Regions from separate parts of the Paenibacillus tundrae genome, predicted to be linked through region 1. Evidence: riboswitches for the same ligand, from Rfam matches in the RefSeq annotation. Region 1 holds a riboswitch; each other region holds the start of a gene.
The links. A riboswitch is a leader RNA that binds a small molecule or an ion and turns the genes downstream of it on or off. The one in region 1 is predicted to bind thiamine pyrophosphate.
Positions count from the first base shown of each region.

Region 2: linked by a shared signal. The riboswitch ahead of V6W81_RS17330 (thiamine phosphate synthase) and the one ahead of thiC (phosphomethylpyrimidine synthase ThiC) in region 1 are both predicted to bind thiamine pyrophosphate.
Region 3: linked by a shared signal. The riboswitch ahead of thiM (hydroxyethylthiazole kinase) and the one ahead of thiC (phosphomethylpyrimidine synthase ThiC) in region 1 are both predicted to bind thiamine pyrophosphate.

Region 1 is NZ_CP145605.1:720,455-725,482, reverse strand. It holds gene V6W81_RS03325 (hypothetical protein) at 1-95, shown strand, start outside; gene thiC (phosphomethylpyrimidine synthase ThiC) at 190-1,947, opposite strand; TPP riboswitch at 2,361-2,474, opposite strand; gene V6W81_RS03315 (IclR family transcriptional regulator) at 2,645-3,388, opposite strand; gene V6W81_RS03310 (alpha/beta hydrolase) at 3,733-4,746, shown strand; gene V6W81_RS03305 (Fe-Mn family superoxide dismutase) at 4,962-5,028, shown strand, end outside.
Region 2 is NZ_CP145605.1:3,873,656-3,878,683, reverse strand. It holds gene abc-f (ribosomal protection-like ABC-F family protein) at 1-1,298, shown strand, start outside; TPP riboswitch at 1,375-1,484, shown strand; gene V6W81_RS17330 (thiamine phosphate synthase) at 1,705-2,361, shown strand; gene thiO (glycine oxidase ThiO) at 2,381-3,613, shown strand; gene thiS (sulfur carrier protein ThiS) at 3,610-3,813, shown strand; gene V6W81_RS17315 (thiazole synthase) at 3,817-4,584, shown strand; gene V6W81_RS17310 (ThiF family adenylyltransferase) at 4,581-5,028, shown strand, end outside.
Region 3 is NZ_CP145605.1:954,282-959,309, forward strand. It holds gene V6W81_RS04225 (MerR family transcriptional regulator) at 1-194, opposite strand, end outside; gene thiE (thiamine phosphate synthase) at 793-1,458, opposite strand; gene thiD (bifunctional hydroxymethylpyrimidine kinase/phosphomethylpyrimidine kinase) at 1,458-2,267, opposite strand; gene thiM (hydroxyethylthiazole kinase) at 2,258-3,082, opposite strand; TPP riboswitch at 3,310-3,410, opposite strand; gene V6W81_RS04245 (radical SAM/SPASM domain-containing protein) at 3,681-4,556, shown strand; gene V6W81_RS04250 (pectate lyase) at 4,907-5,028, shown strand, end outside.

The DNA.
Region 1 (5,028 bases):
CTGCACTTCTGCATGCTGGTAATCTTAAGCTGTCTGACGGGGTTCTGTTTGTCATCGCAGGCATCCTATTTCAGATTTGGCGTAAGTTGGATTGAACCCAAACGTTACGTTGAATTGGAATTCGGCCTTTCAAAACATTAAACATTTTTTCATATTAAAGCTATGGAAGCCTGTCATCTCCGAATTTTCTTAGGAACGTGTCCGATATTCTTCAGCCTTCGCCTGCATTCCCGCAGCAACTGCCTCCTGCTCGGACAACCCCTTGTCTGCGGCAAATGCACGAATATCCTGCGTAATTCGCATACTACAGAACTTCGGCCCACACATCGAGCAGAAATGGGCTTCCTTAGCTCCCTCAGCAGGCAATGTCTCGTCATGGTAAGAGAGCGCCCGTTCAGGGTCAAGCGACAGGTTGAACTGGTCACGCCAACGGAACTCGAATCTAGCCTTGGACAGTGCATCATCTCGGCGTTGAGCTCGTGGGTGACCTTTAGCTAGGTCAGCGGCATGGGCTGCAATCTTATAAGCAATGACACCCTCGCGTACATCATCCTTGTTAGGCAGCCCCAAATGTTCTTTTGGTGTAACATAACAGAGCATGGATGTCCCGAACCAGCCAATCATCGCTGCTCCAATAGCTGAAGTAATGTGATCATAACCTGGAGCAATGTCCGTTGTCAGGGGTCCCAGAGTATAGAACGGAGCCTCTTTACAGATTTCCATCTGTAAATCCACATTCTCTTTAATTTTGTGCATCGGCACATGCCCTGGTCCTTCAATCATCACCTGTACATCATGCTTCCATGCAATCTGCGTTAACTCGCCCAGCGTAGCCAGCTCTGCCATCTGAGCTTCGTCATTGGCATCATAGATACTCCCCGGACGCAGTCCATCTCCAAGCGAGAATGCCACATCATACCTTTTCATAATTTCACATATCTCTTCAAAATGCGTATACAAAAAGTTCTCTTGATGATGCGCCAGACACCATGCCGCCATAATAGATCCACCCCGAGACACAATGCCTGTCATGCGTTTGGCTGTCATCGGGATATAGCGCAGCAAGACACCTGCATGGATGGTGAAATAGTCTACGCCCTGCTCTGCCTGCTCAATGAGTGTGTCTCGGTACAATTCCCACGTTAGTGCTTCTGCTTCCCCATTGACCTTCTCCAGCGCCTGATAGAGTGGCACAGTTCCGATCGGTACCGGAGAATTACGAATGATCCATTCCCGCGTGGTATGGATATCCTTGCCTGTAGAGAGATCCATAACGGTATCCGAGCCCCAGCGTACAGCCCAGGTCATTTTCTCCACTTCTTCTTCGATGGAGGAAGAGACAGCAGAATTCCCGATATTCGCGTTGATCTTCACATGAAAATGACGACCAATCAACATCGGCTCACTTTCTGGATGATTGATGTTGGATGGTAGAATCGCTCGGCCACTGGCCAGTTCTTGTCGCACAAACTCCGGCTCTACTCCCTCACGAATCGCGGCAAACTCCATCTCTGGCGTAATGATGCCCTGGCGTGCATAGTGCATCTGCGTTACACAGCGTCCAGCCTGAGCACGCAGCGGCTTTCCACGCAAGCCTGGGTAGGCTTCAGCCCCGGTTCTTCTGCTCCCCGCCTTCAGTCCGTTATCTTCCGGTTTCACCGTACGCCCTGCATAAGCCTCCACATCCTCACGTTCCGTAATCCAGCGCGTGCGCAATGCCGGTAGCCCTGCCCGGATATCTGCGTGAAAATCAGGGTCGGTCATCGGGCCGCTCGTATCGTACACACGCAGCGGCTCATTATGCTCCACCCCTTGGGGAGTACTCGTGTCATGAAGGGCTATTTCACGCTCAGGCACAGCAATGTCCGGACGTGAGCCCTGAATGTATACTTTGCGGCTACCGGGGAAGGGTTGAACCCCTCCCGCCGTACCTGTTTCTTTTGCCATCTGTGTTTCTTCTGTATTGCCTTGTCCCATCATCGGTTGTCCTGTACTCATCGTCTTTGTCTCCTCCTCATTGGTCTTCACGACTGCATCACTTCATTTCCATGCGGGCGCATCTAACCTGGAGACCATCCATACAAGGAGCAATGACAACCTTCCCTAGAGAGACAATATACAGTAAGACATCATACGGCAGAGAACGATTCATTCACCGAGCTCATTTGAATAGATTCCATAACAGATTCCAGCCTCGGTTCTTTCATCGAAAGTAACTCTCAAGCTAGATTCTGTCTCTGCTCACTGTATATAAAAAAGCCGGTTCCCGAGGGAACCGGCTATGTCCATCACCAATGATGTGCCGACTACCGAACTCTAATCGAGTCCAGCCATACGTTACATCCCATTGATGTTCATGGTTAATTGGCCGATTACTTCCCTACGCTGGTATGATCCAGATCAGGTGCAAAGGGTCCAGAATCTCATGCGATTCCGTCTCAGTCCGGACAATTCGGACTCCCCTAGTAACGTTAACAAGTTGCGGCAAGTATACCGCAGTGTCATATTCAATTCATCAAGCCCCGCTGGGCTGTCCATATCAGGATAGCTCAACCGAGAAGGAAAAACAACCTTTATGTTCCAGAATCAGCAGATTCATCATGACATATATGTTCCATAAGAGCCTTGTGGTTGAACAAACTCGTTAAGATAACATCAAGCCCATCTGAGCAGCTGCTTCCTTCAACACCGGCGCATACTCATGTAATGTCTCTTGTGATAGACGGCTGACAGGCCCTGATACAGACAATGCGGCAGCAATTTGGCCTTTGCGATCCATAATCGGTACAGATACCGCCGCAGCTCCCGGTTCACGCTCCTCATAGCTCGTTGCATAACCATGCTCCAGAATATCCTTCATCTGCGCTAGATAGACCTTAGGATCGATAAAGACAGGCCACTCCGGCCCATTCATCAGTTCCTCACGATCCTCTTCCGTTGCAAAGGCCATCAGCACCTTACTGGAAGCTCCTACGGATAAAGGAAGGCGCACACCAACAGGAGCTACACGCCGTATAGCCTGATCGCTCTGAACAGCCTGAATCCGAATCCGTTCACTGCCATCCCGCAAATACAAGCTAACCGTCTCCCCGAGTCGATCTCTCAGTCGCTCCATCGCAGGTAGAAGAAGGATAGCTGGGTCATCACTACGGGACATATGAGCAGATAGCTCCCAGATCCGGATACCAAGCCGATACTTCTCGGTAGCTGCATCCCGGATGACAAATCCACGTTCTTCCAAGGTTGCCATCAGCCGGTGAACCGTGCTTTTGTGCAGACCAATCTGGCTGGCAATCTCGGTAAGCCCCAGATCACTCCGCGTTGTGAAGCACAATAATATATCCAAGGCTCGTTCCACAGCCCTGACGGTCAACTTGCGGTCTTCCATGACACTAAGCCTCCTCATGTTTCATCACATGAAACTTGGTTACATAAATTATATGAGAAACGATCTCATCTGTAAACTAAAATGGGGCAAAATTCTCCTTTTTATAAGACTGAATTTCCCGCGATTTGTACACTTAGGAAATGTTAACCAGATCCTCTCAGAACTATATAACAATTGCGTAACAAATGCTGCCAATCAATTGACTTTGGTTATATAGGAACATACGATAAAGATATATTGTGCATTTGTATCATCCGTTCCTGCGACTTAGGAACTACGTATATGAGCTGAATGGTTCTCGTTGTTATCCTCAATTTCATCTGAATTTATAAGGAGGGGCAATCATGTATTCGACATCCCAGAGCGAAGCCCCGCTGCAAACGAAAGTGTCCGATCTGCCTACTTCGTTATCGCCAAGGCTAATTCGGTTCAAGCATATTATCGTAGCGTTGCTGCTCTCCGTGGTATTTTTTCTACTCTTTTGTTTCATTGCACTACACGGTTACATTGCCTGGGTTTTATCCAACCCAACGGTAGCCCCTGTCTTCTCTAATCCGATGCAAGCGAGGAACATGAAGTATGAAGACATTACGTTCCCTGCGGCAGATGGAAGCCGAACGATGCAGGGCTGGTATATTCCGGCCGACAAAGATGTGAACAAAACGATCATCTTCAGTCATGGCTATGGTGCCAACCGTGAGGAAACTTGGGTTCCGATGTATGACCTTGCCCATTATGCGCACCAACTTGGATTTAACGTCATTATGTTCGATTATGGTTTTGCTTCTCAGGTAAACAAGGCTGTCGCTACAGGCGGCAAAGCGGAATCTCAACAATTGCTAGGTGCCATTCAAACGGCCAAGCAACGAGGGGCTGAGGAGCTCGTCGTATGGGGATTCTCCATGGGTGCGGGCACCGCATTACAGACAGGCCTTCTCACCGAGGATGTCGATGCGATGATTCTGGACAGTACCTTCTTACTTGAACCAGATACGTTGTATCACAACATTCATAATCAGATCAATCTGCCACGCCAACCTACACTTGAGATTATGAAGCTGTTGTTCCCGGTTCTGAACGGCACTGGATTACAGCAAATTCCGTATCAAGAGGTCAAAAAAGAGGATTATCCTTTTCCGATTTTCTTCATTCACGGTACGGAAGATGAGAAGGCGCCTTATCCAATCGCGGAGCTGCTCGCCGCCAATCAGACCAATGCAAATTCAGAGGAATGGATCGTGGACGGAGCCCATCATGAGTTAATCTTCCGTGAGCATCCCAAAGAATACCTGCGCCGCGTATCTACTTTCCTGAGCCATGTAACGAAGACCACCAGTGACGACCTGGACAGATATTAACATTTATGTCCTGAAGATATAACTTCTGACTACGAACTACGTAAGGGCCCTATAGGGCTCTTTTTTTGTATACATAGGACAACATCATTTATGAATATATTGATGCGATGGCTATGCACGACATGTTCGAGGATACAGAGACTGGGCAGTTTTAGCCTAATTTCAATGTTAAAAATGGATTCGGAATCATATCACTGATGGGAGGATGCTTGGTTATGCAATGGAAAGGATATGGGCCGCTCTTACCCCTACGTATACTCGAAGAAATTCGTTTCTGGAAAG
Region 2 (5,028 bases), 3.2 Mb from region 1:
ATGTGCTGAAGGATGCATTCTTACCACTACTTGAATTAGAAAAAGAAATGATGGCAATTACAGATCAGATGGCTGATGCTGACCCTGAGCAATTGGAACAGTTGCTTGAAGAAATGGGTGACATCCAAGAACAGTTGGAGCAGGGCGATTTTTATTTGATCGATGTGAAGGTAGAAGAGATGGCTAACGGTCTGGGTCTGTCCGTCATTGGACTTGATCGTGACGTTGCTTCACTAAGTGGGGGTCAGCGTACCAAGGTGCTCCTGGCTAAGCTTCTCTTGGAGAAGCCTACAGCGCTTCTGCTCGATGAACCTACGAACTATCTGGATGTTGAGCATATTGAATGGCTGACCCGGTATTTGAAGGATTACCCGTATGCTTTTATTTTGATCTCCCATGATACAGAGTTCATGAACGAAGTAGTTAACGTGATCTACCACTTGGAATTTGCCAAGTTGACAAGATACGCAGCGAACTACAACAAGTTTCTTGAGATGGCCGATATGCAGAAAGCACAGCATATTGATGCTTATGAGAAGCAACAGGAGTATATCAAAAAGCAGGAAGACTTCATCCAGCGGAATAAAGCACGTGCTTCTACGTCAGGTCGTGCGAAGAGCCGTGAGAAGCAATTGGGTAAAATTGAACGGATTGATCGTCCGGATGAGGCAGCCAAACCTACTTTCAAATTCAAAGATGCTCGTGCCAGCAGTAAAACGGTGTTTGAGGGCATTGATTTTGAAATTGGATATTCTCATGCTTTATTACCTAAAATGACGATGACCATTGAACGTGGAGAGAAAATTGCTATTGTTGGTTGTAACGGTGTAGGTAAATCTACACTACTCAAAACGATTCTTGGTAAAATTCCACCAATCAGCGGCAAAACATTTTTGGGAGATTATCTGGAAACGGCTTATTTCGAGCAGGAGGTACGGGCGGGAAATATCACTCCAATCGAGGATGTATGGAATGAATTTTCGCATCTGACCCAGAATGAGGTTAGGGGACATCTTGCACGTTGTGGATTAAAAAACGAACATATTACTCGTCCACTTAACATGCTAAGTGGTGGAGAACAAGCAAAAGTGCGTTTGTGCAAGTTGTTAATGCGCGAGAGTAACTGGATTTTGTTCGATGAGCCGACCAATCACCTTGATGTAACAGCCAAAGCTGAACTGAAGCGCGCCCTGCAGGAATTTAAGGGTACAGTACTTCTCGTATCTCACGAACCTGATTTCTACGAGGATTGGGTTACAAAGACGTGGGATGTTGAAGCTTGGTCTGAGAAAAATTAGTCTACGTAGCCGAACAGGATTCAGAAATCTTCGGTGACAAAAAAAGGACTCTATGGTAATATAGGCTACAACTTCATATGAACACTAGGGGGGCCGCACGATGCGGCTGAGATGGAAGAATGCGATTCCGGACCCTTTGCACCTGATCTGGATCATACCAGCGTAGGGAAGTGGCGCGTTTTCGTTTATTAGAAACAGTACTCTGCATGAATAAGGTAGATGCTTGTTTCTGAGAGAACAGCATGTTGTTTCTATGAGATTTTGCAATGGGGCTAACCGTTGCATGCATAGAACCTCTGTGGTCGTTCAACACTTTATTAAACGAATCAAAGCATATATTTCGCAGCCACTCCCCTACGGGAGTGGCTTTTTTGTTATGTCATTGGTCAAGAGAGGAGGTTATCGTTTGGTAATTACAGAAGAGCATGACTCCGATGTCACAGCTTCTTTTGAGCTGCATGTCATTTCTCAAGGCGTAGGGAATTTGCACAACTTTGTGAGTATATCGAAGGATATATGGCCATGGGTGGACTATATTCATATTCGAGAAAAACAAAAGTCACCTGAGCAGCGTAGGGAGTGGGCAAACAAACTGCATCAATCAGGGGTTCCTCATCATCGTATTGTAGTCAATGGTGTGCTTGAAGTGGGTCAAGATGAAGGGTTCACAGGTGTGCATTGGGGTCAGGCAGATTTCTCACAAAGCACGACAAGATCTATAGGGGATATGCGAAAGCGAATTCGCATCGGTGTGTCCGTTCATTCTGTAGATGAAGCTAAGGCTGCTGAGCAACAGGGCGTAGACTATGTTTTTTTCGGTCATATCTATGACTCAAATAGTAAACCAGGAATCAAACCCAGAGGACTGAAGCTGCTTGCTGAAGTATGCGCCACAGTGAACGTTCCAGTAATTGCAATTGGTGGCATTGGGATCGAGCATGTTCGTGATCTTCGCAATGTAGGAGCGAGAGGCTTAGCGGTCATATCGCATATCTGGGCGAGTGAGCATCCAATCCAAGCGGTTAGTGCACTAAAACAGGCGATTGTGGAATCGGAAGGTTAATCTTGAGCAAGGAGATGAGATGGTGAACGATGGAGCGAGAGTTCGAAGCCGCAGTAGTAACCGGGATTTACGTAAAACTTTGTCCCTCAGTAGAACCAAAGCTGGAATCCACGACAAACTTCATGCAGAAACGATTGTGATTGGTGGGGGCGTGATTGGTTGTGCAATCGCTTATGAGCTTGCAGCACGAGGACAAGATGTTCTTCTGCTTGAACGTGCGCGGATCGCTGAGGGTGCATCTTGTGCAGCAGCTGGCATGATTGCAGCAGATAGTGAGCATTTTTCTTCACCGATGATGTTGAACCTGGCAACCATGAGCAGACAGCTACTGCATGAGCAGTATGAACAATTGAGCTCCCTGAGTGAGATGCATATTGGATATCAACAAAATGGTTTTATTACTCCTGTACGTTTGGAAAAAGATTTAAGCCGCGATTCCACTGTTACAGCACCACGATCAATCGCTTCTGAAATTTGGTGGGATGAAATCACGGTACAACAAGAGGCTCCATGGTTAAGCAAAGATATTTATGGTGCCTACTATCGACCGTTGGAATGTGACGTTCTACCTGTTAATTTGACTCAAGCTTATGCAAAATCAGCTCAGGCACTCGGAGCACGGATTATTGAAGGTGTGCATCATGTTAGTCTTCGAGTGGATGCAAACGGAGTACAAGGCGTGGAAACTTCAATTGGAACGATGACATGTCGCAATGTCATTGTTGCTAATGGTTTGCAAGGGGAAGTGTTAATGAAGCAGGCTGGGCTTCAATTGCCGACTATGCCTGTCAAAGGCGAAATTGCAGCAGTGCAGTTCTCGGATCATTCTAGACAACTTGCCCCAGACAAAACGGTATACGCAGAGGACATTTATATCGTTCCTAAGGCCAATGGAGAAGTATGGATTGGTGCGACCGTTTTACCGGGAGAATCTGATCTACATGTCTCAGCTGCCGGGTTGCAAAAACTGCTTGAACGTGCTGCCAGCTGGGTACCTGGCATTGGAGAAGCTCAGTTTGTACGGACATGGGCCGGAGTAAGGCCTTCAACACCCGATGGATTACCTTACCTAGGCGCATGTGAGAGCATACCAGGTTTGTATACAGCTTTTGGACATCATCGCAACGGAATCTTGTTAAGTGCCGTAACGGGTAGCTTACTCGCTGATTTTATTGAAGGTAAATCTTCTGAGGAACTGAATGTGCAGGGTTGTCGTCCAGAACGCTTTAATAAAAGGGGGATCTTGCATTGAATATTATAATCAATGGTCAACGAATGGAGATTGAAGACCGTTTGAACCGTGTAGATAAACTGCTGCACTCATTTGATCTTCATGTGAAAACAGTGGTTGTTGAGTTGAATCGTCAGATTCTTACCCGTGAACATCATGAGACGACCCATTTAAAAGATGGGGATCGGGTTGAAATTGTACATTTTGTAGGAGGGGGTTAAGTGATGTTGAAAATTGGGGAACATGACTTTCAGTCTAGATTATTGTTGGGTACAGGTAAATTTGACGATTTAGAGGTGCAGTCTCAGGCAATTGAAGCCTCTGGTACAGAGGTACTTACGTTTGCTGTGAGACGCCTTAACCTTGAAGAGCGTAACAAAAAGCATTTTCTCGATATGGTAGATTTGGATCGCTACACCTTGCTGCCTAACACAGCGGGCGCTTCTACGGCAGAAGAAGCTGTTCGGATTGCTGAACTCGCCCGTGCTTCCGGACTTTGTGATATGATAAAAGTAGAAGTGATTGGCGATGGAATTACTCTGTTACCAGACCCGATTGAAACGTATAAAGCCTGTGAGATGCTGCTACATAAAGGCTTTACGGTTCTTCCTTATATATCTGATGATGTAATCTTGGCGAAAAGGCTTCAGTTACTTGGCGTACACGCTGTGATGCCTGGGGCTTCACCCATTGGGTCAGGCAAGGGGATCATGAATCCATACAATCTCGAGGTTATTATTGAACAGGCGGTTGTACCTGTGATTGTAGATGCTGGACTTCGATCACCTAGTGATGCTGCTCGTGCAATGGAAATGGGAGCAGACGCTGTGTTGTTGAATACAGCAGTGTCTGGATCCGGTTATCCTGTGAGTATGGCGAAGGCCATGAGACTCGGGGTAGAGGCAGGAAGATTGGCATATGAGGCAGGAATGATTCCAGTGAAGCGTTATGCAGCAGCGAGTAGTCCGGCGGAAGGAATGGTTCATACATGATGAATGAGACGTGTTCACCTGACCAAGGAGATCGATATTCCAGACAAGAGCGTTATGCTCCTCTTGGCAAGGAAGGACAGCGCAAATTAAGTGACGGTAAAGTTTTGATCGTTGGTGCAGGTGCACTAGGAACCGGTATTGCGGAGACGCTGGTACGTTCCGGTGTAGGACATGTTACGATTGTAGATCGTGACTATGTAGAGTGGAGCAACTTGCAGCGACAGCAACTATATATCGAACAGGATGCAATGGAGAGAATGCCCAAAGCGATCGCTGCACAGAAGCATCTCAGTGCAATCAATTCCACAGTTACCGTTAAGGGAATTGTAATGGATGTTAGGGCAGATGAGTTAGAGGATTTAATTCCACATGTCGATCTAATTATGGATGCAACAGATAACTTTGATACGAGATTATTGATCAATGATATGTGCCAGAAATACC
Region 3 (5,028 bases), 230 kb from region 1:
ATATCTTTCAGTGAGAAGTCGAGTTCTTTGAAAAATAATATCTGCTGCAGCATGTCTATATTGGCATCTGAATAGAGTCGATACCCTGCTGTAGTGACTTCATCCGGTGTTAACAAACCAATCTCATCATAGTGATGCAGTGTGCGCACACTGATCGAGGCGAGCTCGGCGACTTCTTTTACCTTCATGGCCATGGTTCCAACCTCCTTACATCACCGATTGTACAGTGTCACGTTACGTGAGAGTCAACCCTGTCAACTTTGAATGTAGCACCTAAACTAACTTTTAATGAGAAGCACAGTAGGATGGAGAAACTGAAGTGAATGATAGGAAGCCGAGAGGAAGCAAACAGGAAGAAAACAAGAAGAAAACAAGAAGCATACAGGATCACAATCCGACCGTTGTATCATATTTTATATGTAGGGGTGTGAATCGTTACGCCATACTAATCAATGATCGTGAACTGTTACCGAAAGTAATATTCGTAGACAAATATTCACAGACGGTTTGTGAACATAAATGAGGTGGCTTCAACATTATAGGTATAGACAATCTTGCTAATATTGATGCAAATGAAGTCTTTGAATTCAAGCGTAAATTCAATGCGGAGTTTTCTGGGGTATATCTAACTGTGTCGGAGGTTAAGGTGTGTAAAAGTTACATAGTTCATAATGCGTAATGCTTAATCCATGATTCATAATGCAATAAAGCTAAAGGATGTACATGCGACGGACAGGCTCAGCATATAAACCCTGCGCCCCGGCGGGGTTGCCGCGGTGCAGGGGTGCATGGCTACGCCAGCATCCCACGCACCGCCGCAGCGAACTGCGCAGCCGCTGCGCGCACGTCGGCCGCGCCCGCAATGGCGGAGATGACGGCTACGCCGTCGGCTCCAGCCGCCATCACGGCGGCCGTGGTATCGGGCGTAATGCCGCCGATACCCACCACCGGAACTGCGATGCCTGCGGCGCGCAGTTCCGCAACCCCTGCGGGGCCCAGCACAGCATGGGCATCCGCTTTGGAGCGCGTCGGGTACATTGGCCCGACGCCAAGATAGTCGGCGCCCGCCTGCACCGCACGGCGGGCTTCCTTCACGGAGTGGGCGGATACGCCAAGCATCCGCCCAGCTCCCATGCGGGCGCGTACAAGCGCCGCGTCCGCATCGTCTTGGCCGACATGTACACCGTCGGCCTCCACAGCTACAGCCAGCTCCACATCATCGTTCACGATGAACGGTATTCCGTGCTGGCTGCACACCTCGCGAAGCCGCCATGCTAGAGCTAGGCGGGCTTCGCCAACCAGGGCACCAGTTCCTTTTTCCCGGAACTGGAACAGCGTAATGCCGCCAGCAATCGCCTGGCGCAGCACCTCCACAGGGTCTTGCGTGGTATTCACGCTACCCATCACCAAATACACTTGCATTGCGCGTCGCACCGCGTCTGCATTCAGCTCATGCATCACTGCCCACCTCGCTGCCTGCGCTGATACGCAAAATGATTCGTCGGCCCATGCCCAGCGCCAATGCCTAGCTCATCTTCAATGGCTGCCTGAATGAATGCTCGCGCAGTCGTGACGGCAGCCAGAACGGACGAACCTTTCGCCAGTTCAGCCGTAATGGCGGCAGAATACGTACAGCCTGTTCCGTGAGTATGAGGGGTCACAATTCGAATATTCTCCAGATAGTGAAAGGACTGCCCATCATAGAGTACATCGACAATCATGCCGCCCGTATCATGGCCGCCTTTGATCAAGGCATACGCAGAGCCCATCTGCACAAGGCGTCGGGCTGCCTCTTCCCGTTCACTTAAATTTCGAATGGACATGTCTGTCAGCAGTTCAGCTTCAGGAATATTTGGCGTGGTGATCTGTGCATGCGGGATCAGCTCCGTAATCAGTGTCTGAATAGCCTGCTGCTGAAGCAGCGGTGCGCCGCCCTTGGCTACCATAACGGGATCAATGACCAGATTAGACCATTCATAATGGCGCCATTTCTCGGCAACCAATTGAATAGTTTCCGTACTGTAGAGCATACCTGTTTTCACCGCATTAGGCTTGAAGTCGTCTCCGGTCGAATCGAGCTGTTGGGCTATCCCTTCATACGAAATCGGAAATACACCCTGAACTCCTGTTGTATTCTGCGCTGCAATGGCAGTAATGACGGTCATACCATATACACCAAGTTCTTGAAAGGTTTTGAGATCGGCTTGAATTCCAGCACCGCCGCCATTGTCCGATCCAGCGATTGTTAGAGCCTGAGCTATACGCATGGTGTATCTTCACCTCCATGGATGTGGCGAATAAGAGCACGTTGCTGTAGTACAGATGGGGATACATGGCCCAGTTGGTTCAATAGCTCGATCTGGAAACTGCCAGGGCCCTGGCTTTCCGTACGATCTGCAGCCATCTCAGCAGCAACACCGTAGAAGGCGAGAGCTTCTACCACACTATCCAGACGCTCCTTGTCGTCAGTCGCCACAGCTGCAAATGCGCCAATTACAGCACTGAGCAGACATCCCGCACCGGTAACTTGAGTTAAGAGGACGTGACCGTTGCTCACGAGATAGGTCAGATGTCCATTCGTAATGACATCTTCGCGACCCGTGATCACAACGATACAGTTTAACTTTTGAGCTGCACGCTCAGCTATTCCGATTCGATCTCCTTCACCTTGTCCAGCATCTACACCTTTGCTATTCCAGTGCTCACCAATAACATTGGCGACTTCTGCCACATTGCCACGCAAGATCGTGAGACGTAGCTCACGAACGAGCATCTGAACCTGCTCAGAGCGATAAGATGTGGCACCAGCGCCAACAGGATCAAGCACGACAGGGACTTGATGGGCGTTGGCAGATATACCAGCGAGCATGATGGACTGCACAACATCTGTATTAAGTGTGCCAATGTTGAGGACAACCGCGCCGGACATTTTCGCAACATCGGCAACCTCCTCGTGTGCATAAGCCATAAAAGGTGATGCTCCAAGTGCAAGCAAGCCATTGGCTACAAAGGGAGCTACCACAATGTTGGTGATATTGTGCACTAACGGATTTTGAGTGCGTATACGTTCCAAGTAAGACATCTGTTTTCCTCCATAAATTCATTTTCATAACTCACTGGCATTTTCCCAGAATTACATGTAGGCAAGCGGCTGAGAAATGCTATATTCTGATCTGCGATGACTCATTTTTTATCCTGAAAAATGCAAAAAGCCCCGCCCATTTCCGGAGAAATGAGTGGGGCTGAAGATTCAATTCGCAATTGGTTTTCATCATCCATATTCTGTATGATGAAACGCATGATGTTTATTGAAAGGCCGCTCCACTTCCCTCCGCTGGTATGATCCAGATCAGGTTCAAAGGGTCCGAAAGTTCATTCGTCTCAGCCGTCAGGCTCCCCCAGTGCATTGCTATATTCAGTTTTAGTACTTTTTGAACAGGTATTTATAGCTCCAGCATATATCACATGCAAGTCAGATGTAAAGAAGGGATGTGCCAGATTTCTGCTTCCGCTGAGCAGCAGGAATCTGATCTGAAACGTTGTTGTTCCCTACTTCCTAACCCGATATAATAGAGGTTGTTCCAAAAGAACACTTTAATCACGAACTAGTGAAAGTGTTATCGTTATATCACCAAATGAAGGTGGGACGCTTTCCCTCCGGAGAAGAATGGGGATCCGAGTTGAAAACATTCAAGAAAGTCTACATCGAAATTACAAGCATCTGTAACTTGGCGTGCAGCTTCTGTCCGCAGACCAAGCGTGCCAAAAATTTCATTGACCCTGACGTCTTTAATAATATACTGGATCAGATTAAGCCTCATACCAAACACATATATCTTCACGTCAAAGGTGAGCCGTTACTGCATCCCAAAATCGATCTGCTGCTGGATTCTGCACACGAGAAGGGGTTCAAGGTTAATATCACGACCAATGGTACGTTGCTGCCCAAGACACAGCATAAGCTGCTAGGTAAGCCAGCGTTACGTCAGATGAACTTTTCCTTGCACAGCTTCGACGGACATGAAGGCTCGACAGACCGCGAAGGCTATTTGAATAATGTGTTGACCTTTGTTCGTGAAGCGGTGAAACATAATGTTATCATTTCATTCCGACTATGGAACCTGACACAGGATAACTTTACGAATGCTCAGATGAACCGAAACCGGGAAACGCTTGAGGTGTTGGAGCGGGAGTTCGACTTGGATTTTCGGATCGAAGAAAAGGTCGTACCAGGTAGCGGTGTCAAAATCGCTCCGAATGTATACCTCAATCAAGATCATGAATTCCAGTGGCCAAGCTTGGATGCACCAGAGGATGATGGCAAAGGCTTCTGTCACGCACTTCGTAGTCAAGCAGCCGTTTTGGTGGATGGCACGGTTGTACCGTGTTGCCTGGATGGCGAAGGTGTAATTAACTTAGGCAACGTACATGAGAAGTCATTCTCGGAGATCGTTGATGGGGAACGAGCCAATAACTTATTTTATGGATTCTCGAAGAGGCAGGCCGTTGAAGAATTGTGCCGCAAGTGTGGGTACCGCCAGCGGTTTGGCGCATAGTTAGCATCGTTAGACATAACAAATAGTCCAATTGAGATCACGTTATCTGGTTACAGATGGCGTGATTTTTTGCTGTTTTTGCACAATGTTCATTTGTTCATCTGCCCTAAATAGAGCATATTCGAAGTTCAGAATAGCATACTGCCTGGGTATTCCAGTGTACGAAATGTGCTGATAAGGAAGGCTCCAAGGCGAATACCAAGACATATCACCTAATGATTATTCTCGTTACATTCCTTATTTGGTAGGATCAAGATACGTTCCAAGCAGAGGTGCACATCTGGGGAACTGTGAGGACAAGCTTAGGCTTATGCGCCACCAATCCATATGAATAGAGGAGGACATGTTCGATGAAAAAATTGTTAACGGTGTTATTGTCGTTTGGTCTGGTCGCTTCCGTATTTGGGGCAATTCCTGCGTCTGCTGCTCCCGAGATTGTGAAGACAACCATCATTGTAGAGAAGGGCAAGAC